DNA from 4 places in the Streptomyces sp. NPDC015125 genome. Region 3 is predicted to be linked to each of the others. Evidence: riboswitches for the same ligand, from Rfam matches in the RefSeq annotation. Region 3 holds a riboswitch; each other region holds the start of a gene.
What was found. Region 3 has a riboswitch for cyclic di-AMP ahead of ACF088_RS07070 (C40 family peptidase). Riboswitches for the same ligand answer to the same signal wherever they lie in the genome.
Positions count from the first base shown of each region.

Region 1 (4,540 bases), on a different contig from region 3:
CGGCGGCGAACCGGCGGATGCCACGCTCGCGCGCGACGGCCGCGATGTGCTCCAGGAGGGCGGAGGCGACACCGCGGCCCTGGTGGGCGTCCTGGACGAGGAAGGCGACCTCGGCCTGGTCGTCCTCGGGGTTCTTGGCGGGCAGCCCCTGGTCGTTGATCCGGTCGTAGCGGACGGTGGCGATGAACTCGCCGCCGACGGTGGCCGCGAGTCCTACCCGGTCGATGTAGTCGTGGTGGGTGAAACGGTGCACGTCACGGTCGGACAGGCGCGGGTACGGGGCGAAGAAGCGGTAGTACTTCGACTCGTCCGAGACCTGTTCGTAGAAGGAGACCAGCCGCTCGGCGTCGTCGGGGGTGATGGGGCGGATCCGCGCCGTGCCGCCGTCGCGCAGCACCACGTCGGCTTCCCAGTGGGTCGGGTACGCGTGGTCCGGCGGCTTCTGCATGCGGACAGCGTACGACCGGCCACCGACAACCGGCTCGGCGCGCGTACGCTCGGGGTGCGGGGCAGGCTGAGGATGCCGTAGGGACGTACGCTCCGGTCGACCTGCCGGACCTCCCTTGGGGAGCCCCATGGCCGCAAAAGGCCAGGACAAAGGGCTGCCCGGCACTCCCGGCAGCGTGAGAGACTGGTCTAGACAACAGTCACGACTTTGAAGGGCAACACCATGGCAGAGCGCCGCGTCAATGTCGGTTGGGCCGAGGGCCTGCACGCCCGCCCCGCGTCGATCTTCGTCCGTGCGGCCACCGCCTCCGGCGTTCCGATGACGATCGCCAAGGCTGATGGCAACCCCGTCAACGCGGCCTCCATGCTCGCGGTCCTGGGCCTGGGCGCCCAGGGCGGTGAGGAGATCGTGCTGGCCTCCGACGCCGAGGGCGCCGAAGCGGCACTCGACCGTCTGGCCAAGCTCGTCGCCGAGGGTCTCGAGGAGCTCCCCGAGACCGTCTGAGTCCCCAGAGCTTCTGCTGCTGCGGCCCCGCCGCGGCGACCGGTGACCGGTCGCCGCGGCGGGGCCGTTTCGCTGTGCCGGGACCTTCGTCGCACGGGGACCCTCGCCGTACCGGAAGCTTCGCCCCACCGGAAGCCGGCTGTACCGGAATCCGTTCGCTGCGCCCGGGATATCGGTGCGCGCGCTCGCGACCGAGCCCGTACGGGCATGACCGACCGCGACCCGGACGCAGAATTTCCGGATACCCGGATGCCCCGATATCAAAAACGGTGCCTTGATATCGAGGACGCAAAGAAGCGGGCGCTATTCCATGCCTCCGGTGCCGCACATATGACAGCGCGTATGGCAGCACAAATACACACGGAAGGTGGGCGGGGACGAAAACGCAATCCCGTACCCCGAAGCCCATTCCGCACTTCTTTGTATACGGGGCGATTGTTAAGGGCGGGCGCGGGCCGTGTTGACGGGCGGTTTCGGATCCCTCACCTCTGCCTTGGCGGGGCGACGGAGCCGGTACACCGGGAGGGAGCGCTCGACATGAGCCGCCATCAGGGCGCGGGCCCGTTCCGCATCCCCCCGGGCCACCGCGTCCAGGACCGCACCGTGTTCGTCCCACGACTCCCCTGTACGGGCGGGCAGTTCCACGATGTACACCCACTCGATCTTGCGCCGCAGCTGGGTCAGCAGCGCCGTCAGACTGGGGCTGCCGGCCGCCTGGGCCAGCGTCTCGTGGAACCATCCGTCCAGTTGGCGCAGATCCGCTGGACTGCCGTGACGGGCCCGCTCTCGGCCGAGCCGTACCAGGCCGCGGAGCACTTTGAGGTGGGCCGGGCTACGGCGGGCGGCCGCGCGGGCGGCGCCCAGCGGCTCCAACAGGGCGCGGACGTCGAGGAGATCGGCGGCCTCCTGGTCGGTGAGCTCGGCGACGCAGGCGCCCGCGTGGTGGCGGGTGGTGACAAACCCTTCGGACTGCAGGGTCCGCAGCGCTTCACGGACCGGCACCCTGGAGACGCCGTACCGGGCCGCAAGGATTTCTTCGATCAGCCGGCTCCCCGGCGCCAGCGCACCGGAGACGATGTCATCGCGAATCGCCGTGCACACCGCATGAGCGGAAATATGGCCTCGCATCTTCCGTGCCTCCGCCGTAATCCCCTGGAAACGCCGCCGGTCGGCGACTTTTCCGTGACTCTATTCGACCGGAACGCCTTTCCGGCGGACTCCGGTTATTCATGGAAATTTTTTGGCCGGAAGTTGGCGGGGGCGCGGCGTATCCCCTGCACACCGACCGCGGCGCCGGATACGCCGAAGCCCCGGCCGTGGAGCCGGGGCTTCGGGCGGATGCTCGTGCGGCGCGGGCCCCTGGAGGCGCGCAACCGGACGGGGCGGGAGATCAGACGTTGACGCCGTGCGAGCGCAGGTACGCGACCGGGTCGATGTCCGAGCCGTAGTCGGCGCCGGTACGGGCCTCGAAGTGCAGATGCGGGCCGGTGGCGTTGCCGGTGGCACCGGAGAGGCCGATCTGCTGGCCCGGGGTGACGTGCTGGCCGACCGAGACGCCGAGCGACGAGAGGTGACCGTACTGGGTGTACGTACCGTCGCTCATCTTGATCACGATGTTGTTGCCGTACGAGCCGCCCCAGCCTGCCTCGACGACGGTGCCCGTGCCGACGGCGTGAACGGAGGTGCCGGAGGCTGCGTGGAAGTCGATGCCGGTGTGGCTGCCCGAGGACCACAGGCCGCTGGAGGCCTTGTACGAGGTGGACACGTAGGAGTCCGCCACGGGGGCTACGAAGGTGTTGAGGCGCTTGCGCTCCGCCTCGCGGGCGGCGCGCTCCTTGGCCTTGCGCGCGGCCTCGACGCGCCGCTTGGCCTCCTCGGCCTGCTTCTTGGCCACGGCCTCGGCCTTCGCCTTCGCCGCCGCGGCCTCCGCTTCGGCCTGCTGCGCGTCGGCCTGGGCCGCGACGTGGTTGGCGAGCTCGTCACCGAGCACGACGGCCTGCTGCAGACCGGTGTCGTGGGTGCGGGCCTCGTCCGTGGCCGCCAGCGCCGGCGAGGCCACGGAGGCGACCACACCGCCGGCCGCGAGGGTGGCTATGCCGGCGATGTTGCGGGTCGTCCGAACGGGGCGGCTCGTACGACGGTGCTTCCCGGTGGCACGGATGAACGCCATGTACTGGCTTGTCCTTTCCCTCCTTCTCGCCTACCGGGTTAGCTGACGGGTTCGGAGCAGGAAGGTCTCCTACGGGCTCCTCCGGAGGGGAGTCCGATTCACCCCAAGGGACTCTGGGTCCCCGGCTCCCCTGGCTCGCGCCGTACGGGGACTCGGCGATGACTGTCCGGTGCCACGGTTGTGGCGGACTTGTGACGAACAGCCGGACCGACGCTAAACGGGGCAACTTTCAATCGGCAAACAGAACCGCTTTTTTGTGCGGGATGCCACAAGAACCGAGGCGCCGGCCGCAACAAACCGGACATACGGCAACTCCCGCGGCAGACCATCGCCACGGGAGTTGCTTTGTCGATATGTGACCTTCCGTCACATGAGGAAATTAGCCGCTGACGACCGTCACCTCACCGATGCCCAGCGCCTTGACGGGCTCGGCGATCTGCGCCGCATCGCCCACCAGGACCGTCACCAGCCGGTCCACGGGGAAGGCGTTGACGGCCGCCGCAGTCGCCTCGACCGTGCCGGTCTCCGCGAGGCGGACGTACAACTGCGCCTGGAAGTCGTCCGGCAGGTGCTGCTCGACCTGATCGGCGAGGGTGCCCGCGACGGCTGCCGCGGTCTCGTACTTCAGCGGCGCGACCCCGACGAGGTTCTGTACGGCGACGTCCCGCTCGTCGTCCGTCAGCCCCTCTGCCGCAAGGGTGCGCAGCACGTTCCACAGGTCGTCGAGCGCCGGGACGGTGGAGGCGGTGTCGACCGACCCGCTGATGGCGAGCAGCGAGGCACCCGTGGCCCCCTCGGGGGACGTGGGAGCGGTGGAGCGAAGCACCTGGCCGAAGGCGCGCACCCCGTAGGTGTAACCCTTCTCCTCGCGCAGAACACGGTCCAGACGGGAGGTGAGGGTGCCGCCCAGGCAGTACGTGCCGAGGACCTGTGCGGGCCACACCCGGTCGTGCCGGTCGGCACCGATACGCCCGATGAGCAGCTGCGTCTGGACGGCGCCGGGGCGGTCCACGATCACCACACGGCCGGTGTCGTCGCCGACGATCGGCGAGGCCTTCAGCGGCTCGGCCGTCGAGCCGCTCCACGCGCCGAGCGTCTCGGCGAGCGCGGCGTCCAGGTCGACCCCGGTGAAGTCACCGACGATGACGGCAGTGGCCGTGGCGGGCCGTACGTGGGCGTCGTAGAAGGCGCGGACGGCCGCGGCGTCGACGCGTCCGACGGTCTCCTCGGTGCCCTGGCGCGGCCGTGACATACGGGACGTGGCCGGGAAGAGCTCCTTGGACAGTGCCATCGCCGCACGCCGGGCCGGGTTGGCGAGCTCGTGCGGGATCTCGTCGAGACGGTTGCGCACCAGCCGCTCGACCTCGCTCTCCGGGAAGGCGGGCGCGCGCAGCGCGTCGGCGAGCAGACCGAGCGCA
Region 1 covers NZ_JBIBVF010000021.1:120,102-124,641, reverse strand. The annotation lists gene ACF088_RS32275 (GNAT family N-acetyltransferase) at 1-448, opposite strand, end outside; gene ACF088_RS32270 (HPr family phosphocarrier protein) at 671-952, shown strand; gene ACF088_RS32265 (GntR family transcriptional regulator) at 1,391-2,080, opposite strand; gene ACF088_RS32260 (M23 family metallopeptidase) at 2,343-3,122, opposite strand; cyclic di-AMP (ydaO/yuaA leader) riboswitch at 3,135-3,290, opposite strand; gene ACF088_RS32255 (M16 family metallopeptidase) at 3,502-4,540, opposite strand, start outside.
Region 1: it holds a riboswitch for cyclic di-AMP, as region 3 does, so the genes downstream of both, ACF088_RS32260 (M23 family metallopeptidase) here and ACF088_RS07070 (C40 family peptidase) in region 3, are expected to answer to the same signal.

Region 2 (4,540 bases), on a different contig from region 3:
CACCTCACGGCGGGGCGGCCGACAGGACGCCGGTGGGAGGCCGGCGAGGGCGGGGAGTCGACCGCCTGGAGGAGGACGCTAAGCCTGGGTGTCACGGTGATGAGTCCGCTTGCCCGGGATTGTTCGCTTTCGACCGCGGTCGGCGCGCGGGTGACCATGCCGCCACGGCCGCACGGCCGGGACCGGGCCCGGCCTGACCGAAGCGGCGATTGTGGGCGCCCTGCCGGAAGGGCCGTGCTATGCGGCGGCTACGATCCAGCACTATGGACGTAGTAATCAATCTCTTCGTCGGCCTGCACATCATCGGCATCGCCTCCCTGCTGGGCGGCTTTCTGACCCAGATGAAGGCGATGGGCGCGGGCACCGCCCGCTTTGTGCCGGCGATGCTGCACGGCGCGCTGACGATGCTGGTCACCGGCATCGTGCTGGTCGGCCTCAACCAGGCCGAGGGTCACAGCCTCAACACCGTCAAGCTCGCCATCAAGATGGCCGTTCTGGTGGTCATCCTGGCGCTGGTCTACGTCAAGCGGGACGAGGAGAAGATCGCCCCGCCGCTCTTCGGTGCGGTCGGTGCGCTGACGGTGGCCAACATCTTCATCGCCGTGCTCTGGACCTGAGCGGAACGGCGGGCTCCCCGGAAACAGGGCTTCGGGCGGCGGCGCACAGGCTCCTCCACGGCACACCGCGCGGTCATCGCACTCCTCGTCCGGAGGCGACGGCCGCGCGGTGGCGTGTGGGGGGTGGCCGTGGGGGGTGGTCCGACGGGGGAGCGGGGGCCGGGCCTCAGCCCGGGCGGACGCTCCCGTAGATCGGCATGTAGTAGATCGACTCCTCCCGGACGTTGGCGCCCGGGTGCGGGGCGTGGATCATCTTGCCGCCGCCTATGTACATGCCCACATGGCTGATGTCGTCATAGAAGAAGACCAGGTCACCGGGCTTGAGGTCCTTGGTGGCGACCCGCTGGCCGGTCTTGACCTGGTCCCAGGTGGTCCGCGGCAGTGTGACGCCGGCCGCCTTCCACGCCGCCTGGGTCAGCCCCGAGCAGTCGTAGGAGCTGGGTCCGGTCGCGCCCCATACGTACGGCTTGCCCATCTGGGAGCGGGCGAAGGCGAGCGCCTTCCCGGCCTGGGCGGAGGACGAACCGCCGGTCGAGCCGCCGTTGTCGGCGCCGCCACCGGTCTGACCGCCGGACGGGCCGCCCCCGTCGTGCTGCCGCTGGCGCTCGCGCTCCTGCTGCTTGCGGGCCTCCTCCTCGGCCTTGCGCTTGGCCGCCGCCTCCTTCTGGCGCTCCAGTTCCGCCAGCCGCGCCTTCTCCTGTGCGGTCAGCTCGGACAGCAGCTGCCGGGCCTCGGCCAGCTTCTGCTGGACGGACTGCTTGGACTCCTTGAGCGCGGCCTGCGACGTCTGCAGCCGCTCCAGGTCGTGGGTGGCCTCCGCCCGCTGCCGGGCGGCCGCGGCCTGCTGCTCCTGGTAGTCGGAGACAGCCTCCTTCTGTCGCCCGGTCAGCCGCTCCATGAGGTGGCTGCGGTCGAAGAACTGCTGCGGGTCCTTGGCGAGCATCAGCTGTGCCGTCGGGTTCATGCCGCCGCTGCGGTACTGCGCCGCGGCGAAGGTGCCCAGCCGCCGCCGGGCCTCGTTCATCTTCTCGGCCCGCTCGGCAGCGGCGTCGAGCAGCCCGTCGACGCGGTCGCGCTGGTCGTCGGCGTGCTCCTTGGCGGCGTTGTACTTCTGGGTGGCCACCTCGGCCTGGTGGTAGAGGCCGTCGACCTTCTGCTTGACCTCTTCGATGCTGGGCTTGGGCGCCCGGGGGGCCGCGTCGGCGGACTGCGAGAGCAGCGTGGCCGAGGCGAGGGCGGCGGTGGTGAGCCCGACCGCCGTACGGCGTCCTCCGGGTGAGGTGAGAATGCTGGTGCGCGGCTTGCGATGCGACGCCAAGGCCGGCGACTCCTTCCGTGGACCGCCTACCGGGTTAGCTGTCGGGTTCGGGCGGTGTCGCTGACGGAAGGCTTGCCCTACGGTCCGGATGTCCGCTGGCGACGGCTGTCCGGATCGATTCACCCCGGTGGTGCTGGTGGGTCCCCGGCTCCGGGTGCCTGAGGCAGGGCCGGACTCGGCGTGGGCGGCCCGTGCGGACGCTGTCGTCCACGGGGAGGCGGGCTGCCTGAGCGAGGACGTTAGCCAACTCGTGTGGCTCCTGTGAAGGCTGATGTTCGATATGCCCGAAACCTTTTTGTGACCTGAACGCGATGCGGGGGTTGTTGTGGCAGATGTCTGATTCGGGTAGACGAGCCGCCGACCGATCTGTGCCGACCCCGGCCCCCTGACCTGCCGCGGTGCCACGGCCGCTCCGAAAGCGGGCCGCGATCGGCTACTGGGCCGCGGGCTGTCAGTGCGGCGGCCTAGACTCGGTGGGCGATGAGCAGCCTCTTTGACGACAGCTTCCTGGCGGACCTCGGCCACAAGGGAGAGGAGGAGCACCCTCCCCCTCCCGAGGACGAGCACGGCCCGGCCCCGGAGGAGATCCCCGCCGACCTCTTCGGCGGGAAGTTCGACGCGCCTCCGCCCAGAGAGGCGTACTACCGCGACGGCGCCGCCCGTCCCGCCCTCGACCCGGCGACGCTGCTGGAGGGGCTCAACGACGAGCAGAAGGCCGCCGTGGTGCACACCGGCGGCCCGCTGCTGATCGTCGCCGGTGCCGGCTCCGGCAAGACCCGGGTGCTGACCCACCGCATCGCGCATCTGCTCGCCGAGCGCCATGTCCACCCCGGCCAGATCCTCGCGATCACGTTCACGAACAAGGCCGCCGGCGAGATGAAGGAGCGCGTCGAGGAGCTCGTCGGCCCGCGCGCCAACGCCATGTGGGTCTCCACCTTCCACAGCGCCTGCGTCCGCATCCTGCGCCGCGAGTCCAAGAAGCTGGGCTTCACCTCCTCCTTCTCGATCTACGACGCCGCCGACTCCAAGCGCCTGATGGCCCTGGTCTGCCGCGATCTGGACCTGGACCCCAAGCGCTACCCGCCCAAGTCCTTCAGCGCGAAGATCTCCAACCTCAAGAACGAGCTCATCGACGAGGAGACCTTCGCAGGGACGGCTGCCGATGGTTTCGAGAAGACCTTGGCCGAGGCGTATGCCATGTACCAGGCCCGGCTGCGCGAGGCCAACGCCCTGGACTTCGACGACATCATCATGACGACGGTCAATCTGCTCCAGGCCTTCCCGGATGTCGCCGAGCACTACCGCCGCCGCTTCCGCCACGTCCTCGTCGACGAGTACCAGGACACCAACCACGCCCAGTACACCCTCGTCCGCGAGCTGGTCGGCCCCGCCGAATCCGCCGCCGAGCTGTGCGTCGTCGGTGACGCCGACCAGTCGATCTACGCCTTCCGCGGCGCCACGATCCGCAACATCCTCCAGTTCGAGGAGGACTACCCGGACGCGACCACGATCCTGCTGGAGCAGAACTACCGCTCCTCGCAGACGATCCTGTCCGCCGCCAATGCCGTCATCGAACGCAACGAGAACCGCCGCCCCAAGAACCTCTGGACGGACGCCGGCGCCGGCCCCAAGATCACCGGCTATGTCGCCGACACCGAGCACGACGAGGCGCAGTTCGTCGCCGACGAGATCGACCGGCTGACCGACGCCGGTGACGCCAAGGCCGGCGACGTCGCGGTGTTCTACCGCACCAACGCCCAGTCCCGGGTCTTCGAAGAGATCTTCATCCGGGTCGGGCTGCCCTACAAGGTCGTCGGAGGGGTGCGTTTCTACGAGCGCAAGGAGGTCCGCGATGTCCTCGCCTATCTGCGGGTGCTCAGCAACCCCGAGGACACCGTCCCGCTCCGCCGCATCCTGAACGTCCCCAAGCGCGGCATCGGCGACCGCGCCGAGGCGATGATCGACGCCCTGTCGCTGCGCGAGAAGATCACCTTCCCGCAGGCGCTGAGCCGGGTCGACGAGGCGTACGGCATGGCGGCCCGCTCCGCCAACGCCGTCAAGCGCTTCAACGTCCTCATGGAGGAGCTGCGCACCATCGTCGAGTCCGGTGCCGGCCCCGCCACGATCCTGGAAGCGGTCCTGGAGCGCACGGGCTACCTCGCCGAACTCCAGGCCTCCACCGACCCGCAGGACGAGACCCGGATCGAGAACCTCCAGGAACTCGCCGCCGTGGCCCTGGAGTTCGAGCAGGACCGCGGCGAAGCTGCGACATCGGGGGCTGCCGCCCCGGGCCCCGGCACGCTCTCCGACTTCCTGGAGCAGGTCGCGCTGGTCGCCGACTCCGACCAGATCCCGGACGAGGACGAGGAGGGCAGCGGCGTGATCACCCTCATGACGCTGCACACCGCCAAGGGCCTGGAATTCCCGACCGTCTTCCTGACCGGCCTGGAGGACGGCGTCTTCCCGCATATGCGCTCGCTGGGCCAGACCAAGGAGTTGGAGGAGGAGCGACGCCTCGCCTACGTCGGCATCACCCGCGCCCGCGAGCGGCTCTACGTCACCCGCTCGACGATGCGCAGCGCCTGGGGGCAGCCCTCGTACAACC
Region 2 covers NZ_JBIBVF010000001.1:1,082,303-1,086,842, reverse strand. The annotation lists gene ACF088_RS04760 (hypothetical protein) at 264-617, shown strand; gene ACF088_RS04755 (NlpC/P60 family protein) at 784-1,935, opposite strand; cyclic di-AMP (ydaO/yuaA leader) riboswitch at 1,943-2,126, opposite strand; gene pcrA (DNA helicase PcrA) at 2,416-4,540, shown strand, end outside.
Region 2: it holds a riboswitch for cyclic di-AMP, as region 3 does, so the genes downstream of both, ACF088_RS04755 (NlpC/P60 family protein) here and ACF088_RS07070 (C40 family peptidase) in region 3, are expected to answer to the same signal.

Region 3 (4,540 bases):
ACGCGCCGCGCTGACCGGCCACGACGGCCGGGCGCTCGCGGTGACCGACTCGGTGTTCTCGGTCGACGGGGACGCCGCGCCGCTCCCCGCGCTGGCCGAGGCCTGCCGGTCGCGGGGCGCCGGACTTCTCGTCGACGACGCACACGGACTGGGCGTGCTGGGCGACGGGGGCCGTGGCGCGCTGTGGGCGGCCGGTCTCGCCGGTGACGGTGATGTGGTGACCACCGTGACGCTCTCCAAATCGCTCGGCTCCCAGGGCGGTGTGGTGCTCGGCCCGGCCCGGGTCATCGAGCATCTGGTCAACACCGCCCGGTCGTTCATCTTCGACACCGGTCTCGCCCCGGCGGCGGTCGGCGGCGCCCTCGCCGCGCTCCGGCTGCTGCGCCGCGAACCCCAGCGCGCCACCCGGGCCGTCGCGGTCGCCCAGGGGCTGTACGACCGGCTCACCGCGGCGGGCCTGACGGCGGTACGTCCCGATGCGGCGGTGATCTCCGTCCGCGCCCCGTCGCCGGAAACGGCGCTCCGCTGGGCCGCCGACTGCCGTGCGGCCGGACTCGCGGTCGGCTGCTTCCGGCCGCCGTCCGTACCCGACGGTATCTCCCGGCTGCGGCTCACCGCCCGCGCGGACCTGACGGACGACCAGCTCGACACGGCGGTCGGCACGATCGTGGCCACTGCGCCGACGGACTGACCGGGTGCGGACGGTCTGCGCCCGGCGACCGTCCGCACCCCGGCACGGCGGCCGCCCCGGTGGCAGGCCGCCGTCCGCCACGGCAACCGCCGTCCGCAGCGGCCGTCATACGCCGCAGCAGCCGTCATGCCCGTCGTCACGCCGCGGACGTCCGTCGTCACGGCCCGGGCGAGTGGCGGAGGAAAGCCCCGCGCAACAGGGCCCGCAGGGTGTCCGCGGCGGGGGTGCCTCGGGGGCGGTAGGCCACCGAGATCCGGCGGTGCAGCTCCGGTGGGCCCAGCCGGCGGACCCCCAGCGGCGTCATCGACCCCTCCGCCACCATCTCCGGGACCACCGCCACCCCGAGCCCGGCGCTCACCAGCGCACACACCACCGCATAGCTCGGCGACTCGCAGCGCACCGCCACACTCGCCCCGGCGGCCGCCAGCGCGGCCTCCACGCCGCGCCGGTTGGGGTTGGCCGGCGCCATGCTGACCAGTGGCTGACCGGCCAGCTCGGCAAGCGGCAGTCGTCCGGAGCCCGCCGACAGGGCATGACCGGGCGCCGTGACCAGCACCAGCTCCTCGGTCAGCAACGGCTCCAGACGCACTCCCTCCGGCGCCGGCATCGCCTCGCCCGGCACATACTCGTGCGTCAGCGCCAGATCGACCTCACCCAGCGCCACCGCCGCGCTCGCCTGCGGCGGGACGTACTCCGTCACGCTCAGCTCCACATCGGGGTGCGCCCGCCGGAACGCGCTGAGCGCGGGCGGCAGCAGATGGGTGCCGGCGGTCATGAACGTCCCGACCCGCAGCCGCCCGCCGGACAGCCCCGCCAGCCGGGACAGCTCGTGCCGCGCCTGATCCAGTTCGTCGAGGACCCGCCGGGCCCGTACGAGCAGCAGCTCACCGGCCGCCGTCAGCCGTGCACCCCGATGGTGGCGCACCAGCAGGGCCGCTCCGGTCTCCCGCTCCAGTTTGGCGAGCTGCTGCGAGAGCGCCGGAGCGGTGTAGCCCAGCCGGGCGGCGGCCCGGGTGATCGAACCGGCCTCCGCCACCGCTACCAGGGCGGCCAGCCGGGTGGGGTCGTACATAAGAATCTCTTTAGGCTCACCAAGAACATTGCCAATAGCCATTAAAGCCTCTGACCGGCGAAGCTGCTCTTATGGACGGACAGCTGATCGCCTTCACCGGAGTCGCCGCGGGCATGGTCGCCATGCCGGGCGCGGATTTTGCGGTCGTGGTGCGCAATGCGCTCGACTCTCGCCGGGCGGGGGTGGCGGCCGCCGTCGGCGTCGCGGGCGGGCTGCTGGTGCACACCGCCCTGGCGGTGGCCGGTCTCGCGGCGGTGCTGGTCGCCGTGCCCGCACTCTTCGGCGCGGTCCAACTCCTGGGCGGCGGCTATCTGTTGTACCTCGGTGCCCGCGCCCTGACCGCGGCTGCCCGGCGTCCGGCGGCCACCACGGACGGCACGGCCCGCACGGCGGCGGACGCACCGGCCGACGGCCGCCCGCCCGCCGCTCGCCCGGGCGCTGCGCAGAGTCTGCGCCAGGGGTTCTTGACCAATGCCCTCAACCCCAAGGCGCCCGTCCTCTTTCTCAGCCTGCTCCCGCAGTTCGTTCCGGCGGGAGCGCCCGCACTGCCCCGTACGCTGCTGCTCGCCACGATGGTCGTCGCCATGGGGCTGGTGTGGTTCCCCGCCGTCGCGCTGCTGGTCGACCGGCTGGGCGTCTGGTTGCGCCGCCCCTCGGTGGCCCGGGCCCTGGAAGCCACCACCGGTGCGCTGCTCACGGCTCTGGGAGGCATCCTGCTCGTCGAGCTGGCGGTGTCCTGAGGGCGGTGCACCCAGGGCTGTTCCACGGGGGTGTGGCGGGCAAGGACCCGGCGACCGGCAGGGGGCAGGACGGCCCCGCGCCCCGCGGCGAGGGCCGGGGCGGCAGCGTCACCGATCCATCCGCGGGCGGGCCGTTCCCACGGCGGGCAATGCCCACGGCGGGCAATGCCCTCGGTGGGCATTCCCCACCGAGGCGGACGCGGCAGCCCGCTGCGTGGCGAAGCGAGCCCGGTCAAATCGGCCGTACACCCTGGCAATTGACCGATCGTGAGAGGACTGCCCAGGGTCAGCCCACCCGCCCGTACCAGACCGAACGGCTCCAGATCCGTTCCAGCCGCACCACGCTCCCGGCCTTGGGCGCATGCCACATCCGGCCCCGGCCCGCGTAGATGCCGACGTGGTAAATGCCGCTGCGCGAATGGAAGAAGACCAGATCGCCGCTTCGGCGCGCGCCGGCCGGGATGTGCCGGGTGCGGCCGTACTGCGCGGCGGCGGTGCGTGGCAGCAGCCGGCCGGCGCGTTTGAACGAGTACAGCATCAGCCCCGAACAGTCGAAGGCGTGCGGGCCCTGGGCGCCGTACCGGTAGGGGGCTCCGCTCTTGGAAGCCGCGATCCGCAGCGCATGCGCGGACACGGATGCGGCTTCGGCATTCCCGGCCGCTCCTGGAGCGACGCTGGTCCCGCCGAGCGTGACCAGCGTCAGAGCGGTGACGGTGCCGGCGCGCGCCAGCAGATTCGGCGTATGCATGCGCATGGTCATGCGCAAACCCTTCGTCAGCCGCCTGCGAAGGAAGACCTGTCGGGTTCGGGCAGGCGAAGATGCCCGGCCGTGCGTACGGCTTCACCCCAAGGAGCCCTCGGCCGTGTAGGCCGGGACCCCGTCCTGCTCGGGTCCTCCGCTCCCGCCGGTCCACGTCGTCGACCGGACGTCCGGCACGGCGGCGGGATTAGGCGCCCGTCCGGACCGCCCCGTCGCTGTGGCGGGGTCTTGTCGTCGAAGGGATCGTCACGCACCTGGCACCCGAATTCCGAGCTGAAAATGCCGTATGTGAGATGGGTCACAATTGACCCGAATGGTTAGATTTGTTCCCTCAGGTGCCGCGGCGCGGGGTGTTGCACCCCGCGGACCAGGGGCGAAACATCCGGGACCGCAGGAAATGTGCCCGCACCGCGCAATTCGTCGCCTCCTCAGATCGGGTGCGGACGCTACGCCGTCTGCGCAGCCGCTGCGCGTGTGCCGGGTCAGATTTCCTCGGGTGGCGGCATCGCCACCAGCCCGGCCCGGCGCTCGCCGTCCAGCACCCGCAGGGCCCGGGTCAGCGTCGCGCAGTGCAGTTCGCTCTCGCCCCGGCTGTGCATCAGCGTCAGTGCGTCCCGTAGCCGGGTCGCCTTGCCGACCAGCGCCTGGGCGGCCCGCAGCCCGCTGTAGGTGCCACCGCAGCGGGCCGGGTTGATCCGGCCGAGCAGGTCGAGCACCTCCAGGTAGCTGTCGACGAGTTCACCCTCCGCGCGGGTCAGTGCGGGCAGCGGCGGCGGTTCGGGCGGCAGCATCGGGCTCACCGCGCCACGGGCTGGAGCGCCGACGGCTTGCGGTTGCGGGTGATCTGGTCGATCAGGCCGTACTCCTGGGCGGCTCGGGAGTCGAAGATCTTGTCGCGCTCGATATCGGTGGCGATCCGCTCCCGGGTCTGCCCGGTGTGCTTCGCCAGCATCTCTTCCAGTACGTCGCGGGTGCGCAGCATTTCCTTCGCCTGGATCTGCAGGTCGCTGGCCTGCCCCTGGACGGGTTCGCTGAACGACGGCTGATGGATCAGGACCCGGGCGCCGGGCAGCGCCAGCCGCTTTCCGGGTGTGCCGGCGGCCAGCAGTACCGCGGCGGAGGAGGCGGCCTGCCCCAGGCAGACGGTCTCCACGTCGCACGACACGAAGTGCATCGTGTCGTAGATGGCGGTCATCGCGGTGAAGGAGCCGCCGGGGGAGTTGATGTAGAGCGAGATGTCCTGCTCGGGCGCGGCGTGTTCGAGGTGGATGAACTGC
Region 3 covers NZ_JBIBVF010000002.1:456,608-461,147, forward strand. The annotation lists gene ACF088_RS07055 (8-amino-7-oxononanoate synthase) at 1-691, shown strand, start outside; gene ACF088_RS07060 (LysR family transcriptional regulator) at 849-1,763, opposite strand; gene ACF088_RS07065 (LysE family translocator) at 1,835-2,503, shown strand; gene ACF088_RS07070 (C40 family peptidase) at 2,790-3,263, opposite strand; cyclic di-AMP (ydaO/yuaA leader) riboswitch at 3,268-3,467, opposite strand; gene ACF088_RS07075 (hypothetical protein) at 3,746-4,054, opposite strand; gene ACF088_RS07080 (ATP-dependent Clp protease proteolytic subunit) at 4,060-4,540, opposite strand, start outside.

Region 4 (4,540 bases), on a different contig from region 3:
GGCAGGACGTGCGCGTTCGGGCCACCGAGGTAGCGGAACAGCGGGAGGTCGCTGGCCTCGGAGGCGGCGTGCGCGACGGCGAGGGAGACGCCGAGGATGGCGTTGGCGCCGAGCGAGCCCTTGTTGTCGGTGGCGTCCAGGTCGAACATGGCCTGGTCGATCAGCCGCTGCTCGGTGGCGTCGTAGCCGACGAGCTCCGGGCCGATCTGCTCGATGACGGCCAGGACGGCCTTCTCCACGCCCTTGCCCAGGTAGCGGTTCGGGTCGCCGTCACGAAGCTCGATGGCCTCGAAGGCGCCGGTGGAGGCGCCGGACGGCACGGCGGCACGGCCGGTGCTGCCGTCGTCGAGGCCGACCTCGACCTCGACCGTGGGATTACCTCGCGAGTCGAGAATTTCGCGGGCTACGACGACGTCGATCGACGGCACGTTGTCTCCTTCGTGGGTGTCTGGCGTTCTGCGCACGAGCCTAACGGCCCCGGGTGCGTCCGCCTGCCCTTGGCCCGCTCCGTGGGACGGAACGGGCCGGAAAACTTCCCAAAGGCCCAGTTCTCGGGACATTTGAGGGCACTATTCACTGAACGGGAAAAAACCTGGAACGTAGCCGGTCACCGGCGTGCGGCCGCCTCGGCTGCGGCGGCCCGGTCACGGCACCGGACAGGAGAAACCCCGCCGCGACGCGCTGGGGGGAAGGGCGCGCCGGGCGGGGCGGTCTCACGGAGGAAGTGGTCTCACCGAGGAGGGGGGCCCGCCGCTCGAACCCGCCCGGTCCCGGTGAGAGGGGACTCAGACGTTGAGCTTCTGACCCGGGAAGATCAGGTTCGGGTTGCCGCCGATGACCGACTTGTTGGCCTTGTAGACGGACTTCCAGTCGGTGCCGTGCGCCTTGGCGATCTTGGCGAGGGTGTCGCCCGCCTTGACGGTGTAGTTGCCGTGGCCCATGGACTTGCGCTCGGTCGAGCGCGAGGCGTGCTGCTCGGGGGCGGCCGGGGCCTTCTTCGTCTCGGCCTTGGCGGAGCCCTGGTCCTGCTGGGGCGCGGACTTGGTCTGCGCGGAGCCGGAGGTGTCGACGTCGGCGGCGGGGCCACCGGAGGTCAGGTTGCCGGCACCGGCACAGGACCAGGCGCCCGGACCCTGGATGGCGAGGAGCTTCTCGGCGGCGGCGATCTGCTGGGACTTGCTGGCCAGGTCGGCACGCGCGGCGTACTTGGTGCCGCCGGCGGCGGCCCAGCTGGAGTTGGAGAACTGCAGGCCACCGTAGTAGCCGTTACCGGTGTTGATCGACCAGTTGCCGCCGGACTCGCACTGGGCGACCTTGTCCCAGGTGGAGACGGAGGCGGCGGAGGCGGAGGTGGCGCCCATCAGCGGGACGGCCACGGCAGCACCGGCGATGCCGGCGAGGGTGGCGACGCGGACGGCCTTGGACGGACGACGGTGCTTGCCCTTGATGATCAGCATGGTTGGTTCGTTTCCTCACCGACGCCTACGAGGTGAGCTGTCGGGTTCGGGCTGTGAGAATCGCCCGGCCGCGTGCGCGTGGCGCACGTGGCTTCACCCCAAGCCGGTTGACCCGCTTTCACGGGTGGGGCCGGCACTTACCTTGGGTCCCCCGCTCCTGCCTTCGGCGCTTGCGCGTCAACTGCCTCCGATCACCGGCAGGATTCGGCGTGTGATCAAAGGGCCCGCTTTGGCGAGCGGTCCTGACGTTAAGCAGTAATGGCCTTGGGGTTCAAACCCCACCATCTGAACCAAGTTGACCGTTTTTGATCACGAGAAGGTCACATACCCGCAGGTGAACCCCGGTTTGCCGAGGCGGCACACACCGGGGTCCACCACAGTCAACGAGACCCTTGTCTCACTTTCCCAAAAGCGGGCGAAGGGCGGCGAATTACCCCGCGTTGTGCCCGAGATCGAGCAGTTGGCCCGGCTTGATCAGGTCCGCGTCGGAGCCGATGACGTCCTCGTTGCGGTCATAGAGGGCGGCCCAGCCGCCGGACAGCCGGTGGGCCGCCGCGATGGCTGACAGCGTGTCACCCGGGCGCACGGTGTAGTCGCCATCGGCCGCCGGGCCGGTGCGCTCGGCGTCACCACGCGAGGCATGCCGGCCCCCGGAGGACCTGCCGCCGTCGTCGGCACCCCCGTCGCCCGCGCCGCCGCGGTGCTTGCCCTTCGCGGGCGTCTCCCGCGGCGTGCCGGTGGTGTCCGTACGGCTGCCACCGTCGGACGGACCGGCGGACGAGTCATCGGACGGCTCATCGGACCGCGACGGGTCGTCGGACGGATCGGCGGACCGCGACGGGTCGTCGGCCCGGTCGCCCGGCGTTGCCGGGTCGGAGGCCTCGTCGCCGGGCTCGTGCGTCCCGGCGGAGTCCGAGGCATCGGGCGAAGGCGTCGGGTCGGACGGCTCGTCGCCGGTCCCGTCGTGCGTCCCGGCGGAGTCCGAACCGCCAGGGGTGCCGGACTGGCCGGACGTGTCCCAGGGGTCCGACGAGCCGTCGGCGTCCGACGGGTCGGGCGAGGGAGTGGCGGTGCTGCCCGGGTCGACCTCCGGCGCCTGGCCGCCCTTGGTCAGACCGGCGCTCACCGCACAGCTCGACCAGACGTCCGGACCGCGGTGGTCGAGGATCGACTCGGCCACCGCGATCTGCTGGGAGCGGCTGGCGAGGTCGGGGCGCGAGGCATAAGCCGAGCCGCCGTAGCTGTCCCACATCTCCTGGGTGAGCTGCAGCCCGCCGTAGTAGCTGTTGCCCGAAGCCGCGCTCCAGACGCCGCCGGTCTCACACTGGGCGACCTTGTCCCAGGTCGCGGTGTCGGCGGCGTGAGCGCCACTCGCGGCGAGCAGCGGCAGGGCGAAACCTGCGCCGGTCACTCCCGCCGTGACAAAGATGGCCGGTGCCTGGCGGGGTCGACGATGTCGGCCGTTCCCGGAACGCATGCGGATGCCTTTCGCGCGGCGGTTGAGTTGTACGACGAGCTCTGCGAGCTGCTCGACGGGTACCCGCCCGGCCGACGCGCACGAGGCGCACCGTTACACCGGTCCCCCACATCACCGCTTCGGCCGATCGGGTGAAGCCCGTCGATCGTCGGTGGAAAGGTAGCCGGGGTCACGGGTAGTCACAAGTCGGTGTAGTGCAGATCACGCGAAGGTCACGCGCCTGACTCTCTGTCACTTCTGACCTTGTTGCTGGTCAGGGCGTTCGGGCGGGAACTCCACCGGCAGCGACCGCAGTCCGCGCATGATGAGCCCGCCGCGCCAGCGCAAGGCGTCCGGTTCCACGGCGAGCCGGAGGTCCGGGAGCCGGGTCAGCAGCGTCGCCAGAGCGGTCTGTCCTTCGAGCCGGGCGAGCGGCGCACCCAGGCAGTAGTGGATGCCGTGCCCGTACCCCAGGTGCTGGTTGTCACGACGGGTCAGATCCAGGACATCCGGCTCGGCGAAGCGTGCCGGATCGCGGTCGGCGGCGGCCAGCACCACCAGGACCGGGTCGCCCTTCGCGATCCGCTGTCCGCCCAAGGTCAGCTCCTGCGTCGCGAACCGCCAGGTCGCCAGCTCCACGGGGCCGTCGTAACGGAGCAGTTCCTCGATGCCGGTGGTGAGCAGATCGGTGTCGCCCGCCGTGATCGACTTCTGCAGCAGCTCGCGCTGGGCCGGGTGGCGCAGCAGCGCATAGAGGCCGTTACCGATCAAGTTCACGGTCGTCTCAAAACCGGCAAACAGCAGGATGAAGGCCATCGCGGTGACCTCGTTCTCGGTGAGGTGCTCGCCGTGGTCCGAGGCCCGGATCAGACCGGAGATCAGATCCTCGTCCGCCTCCGCGGTGTCGCCGAGGGACTCGCGCTTGCGGTGGATCAGCTCGGCGAGATAGCCGCGCATCTTCTTCACGGACCGGGCGACACCGCCGCGCGGGCCCCCGCCGTGCCGGATCATCATGCCCGCCCAGTCGCGGAAGTCGTCCTGGTCCTCGCGCGGCACCCCCAGCAGATCGCAGATCGCGTAGATGGGCAGCGGGAAGGCGAACTCATGGATGAGGTCGGCCTCGCCCTTCGCCGCGAACCGGTCGATGAGGTGATCGGTCAGCTCCTGGACGCGCGGGGCGAAGGCGGCCACCCGGCGCGGGGTGAAGGCCTTCGAGACCAGCCGGCGCAGCCGGGTGTGGTCCGGGGGGTCGATATTGAGCAGATGGGTCATCAGGTTGGCGCTGCGCTCACCGGGGATGCCGACCTTGCCCTTGCCGTGCGCGGCCTCGCTGTGGTGCACCGGGTTCTTCGACAGCCGGCCGTCGGCGAGCGCCTGCCGTGCCTCGGTGTAGCGGGTCACCAACCAGGCCTCGACGCCGCTGGGCAGCTCGGTCCGGTGCACCGGCGCATGCTCCCGCAGCCAGGCGTACGCGGGGTAGGGGTCGGCGGCGAACTCCCAGGTGAACAGCTCGGGGGCGGGCGCGGCGGCGGGGCAGCCCGCGGGGGCATCGGCGGCGGGGGCGGGGCGGCCCGCGGGGGCGCCGGCGGCGGGGGATGGACGGCCCGCGGGGTCGGGGGCGTCGGGC
Region 4 covers NZ_JBIBVF010000029.1:11,179-15,718, reverse strand. The annotation lists gene eno (phosphopyruvate hydratase) at 1-428, opposite strand, end outside; gene ACF088_RS37285 (transglycosylase family protein) at 786-1,457, opposite strand; cyclic di-AMP (ydaO/yuaA leader) riboswitch at 1,465-1,677, opposite strand; gene ACF088_RS37280 (transglycosylase family protein) at 1,888-2,868, opposite strand; gene ACF088_RS37275 (cytochrome P450) at 3,166-4,540, opposite strand, start outside.
Region 4: it holds a riboswitch for cyclic di-AMP, as region 3 does, so the genes downstream of both, ACF088_RS37285 (transglycosylase family protein) here and ACF088_RS07070 (C40 family peptidase) in region 3, are expected to answer to the same signal.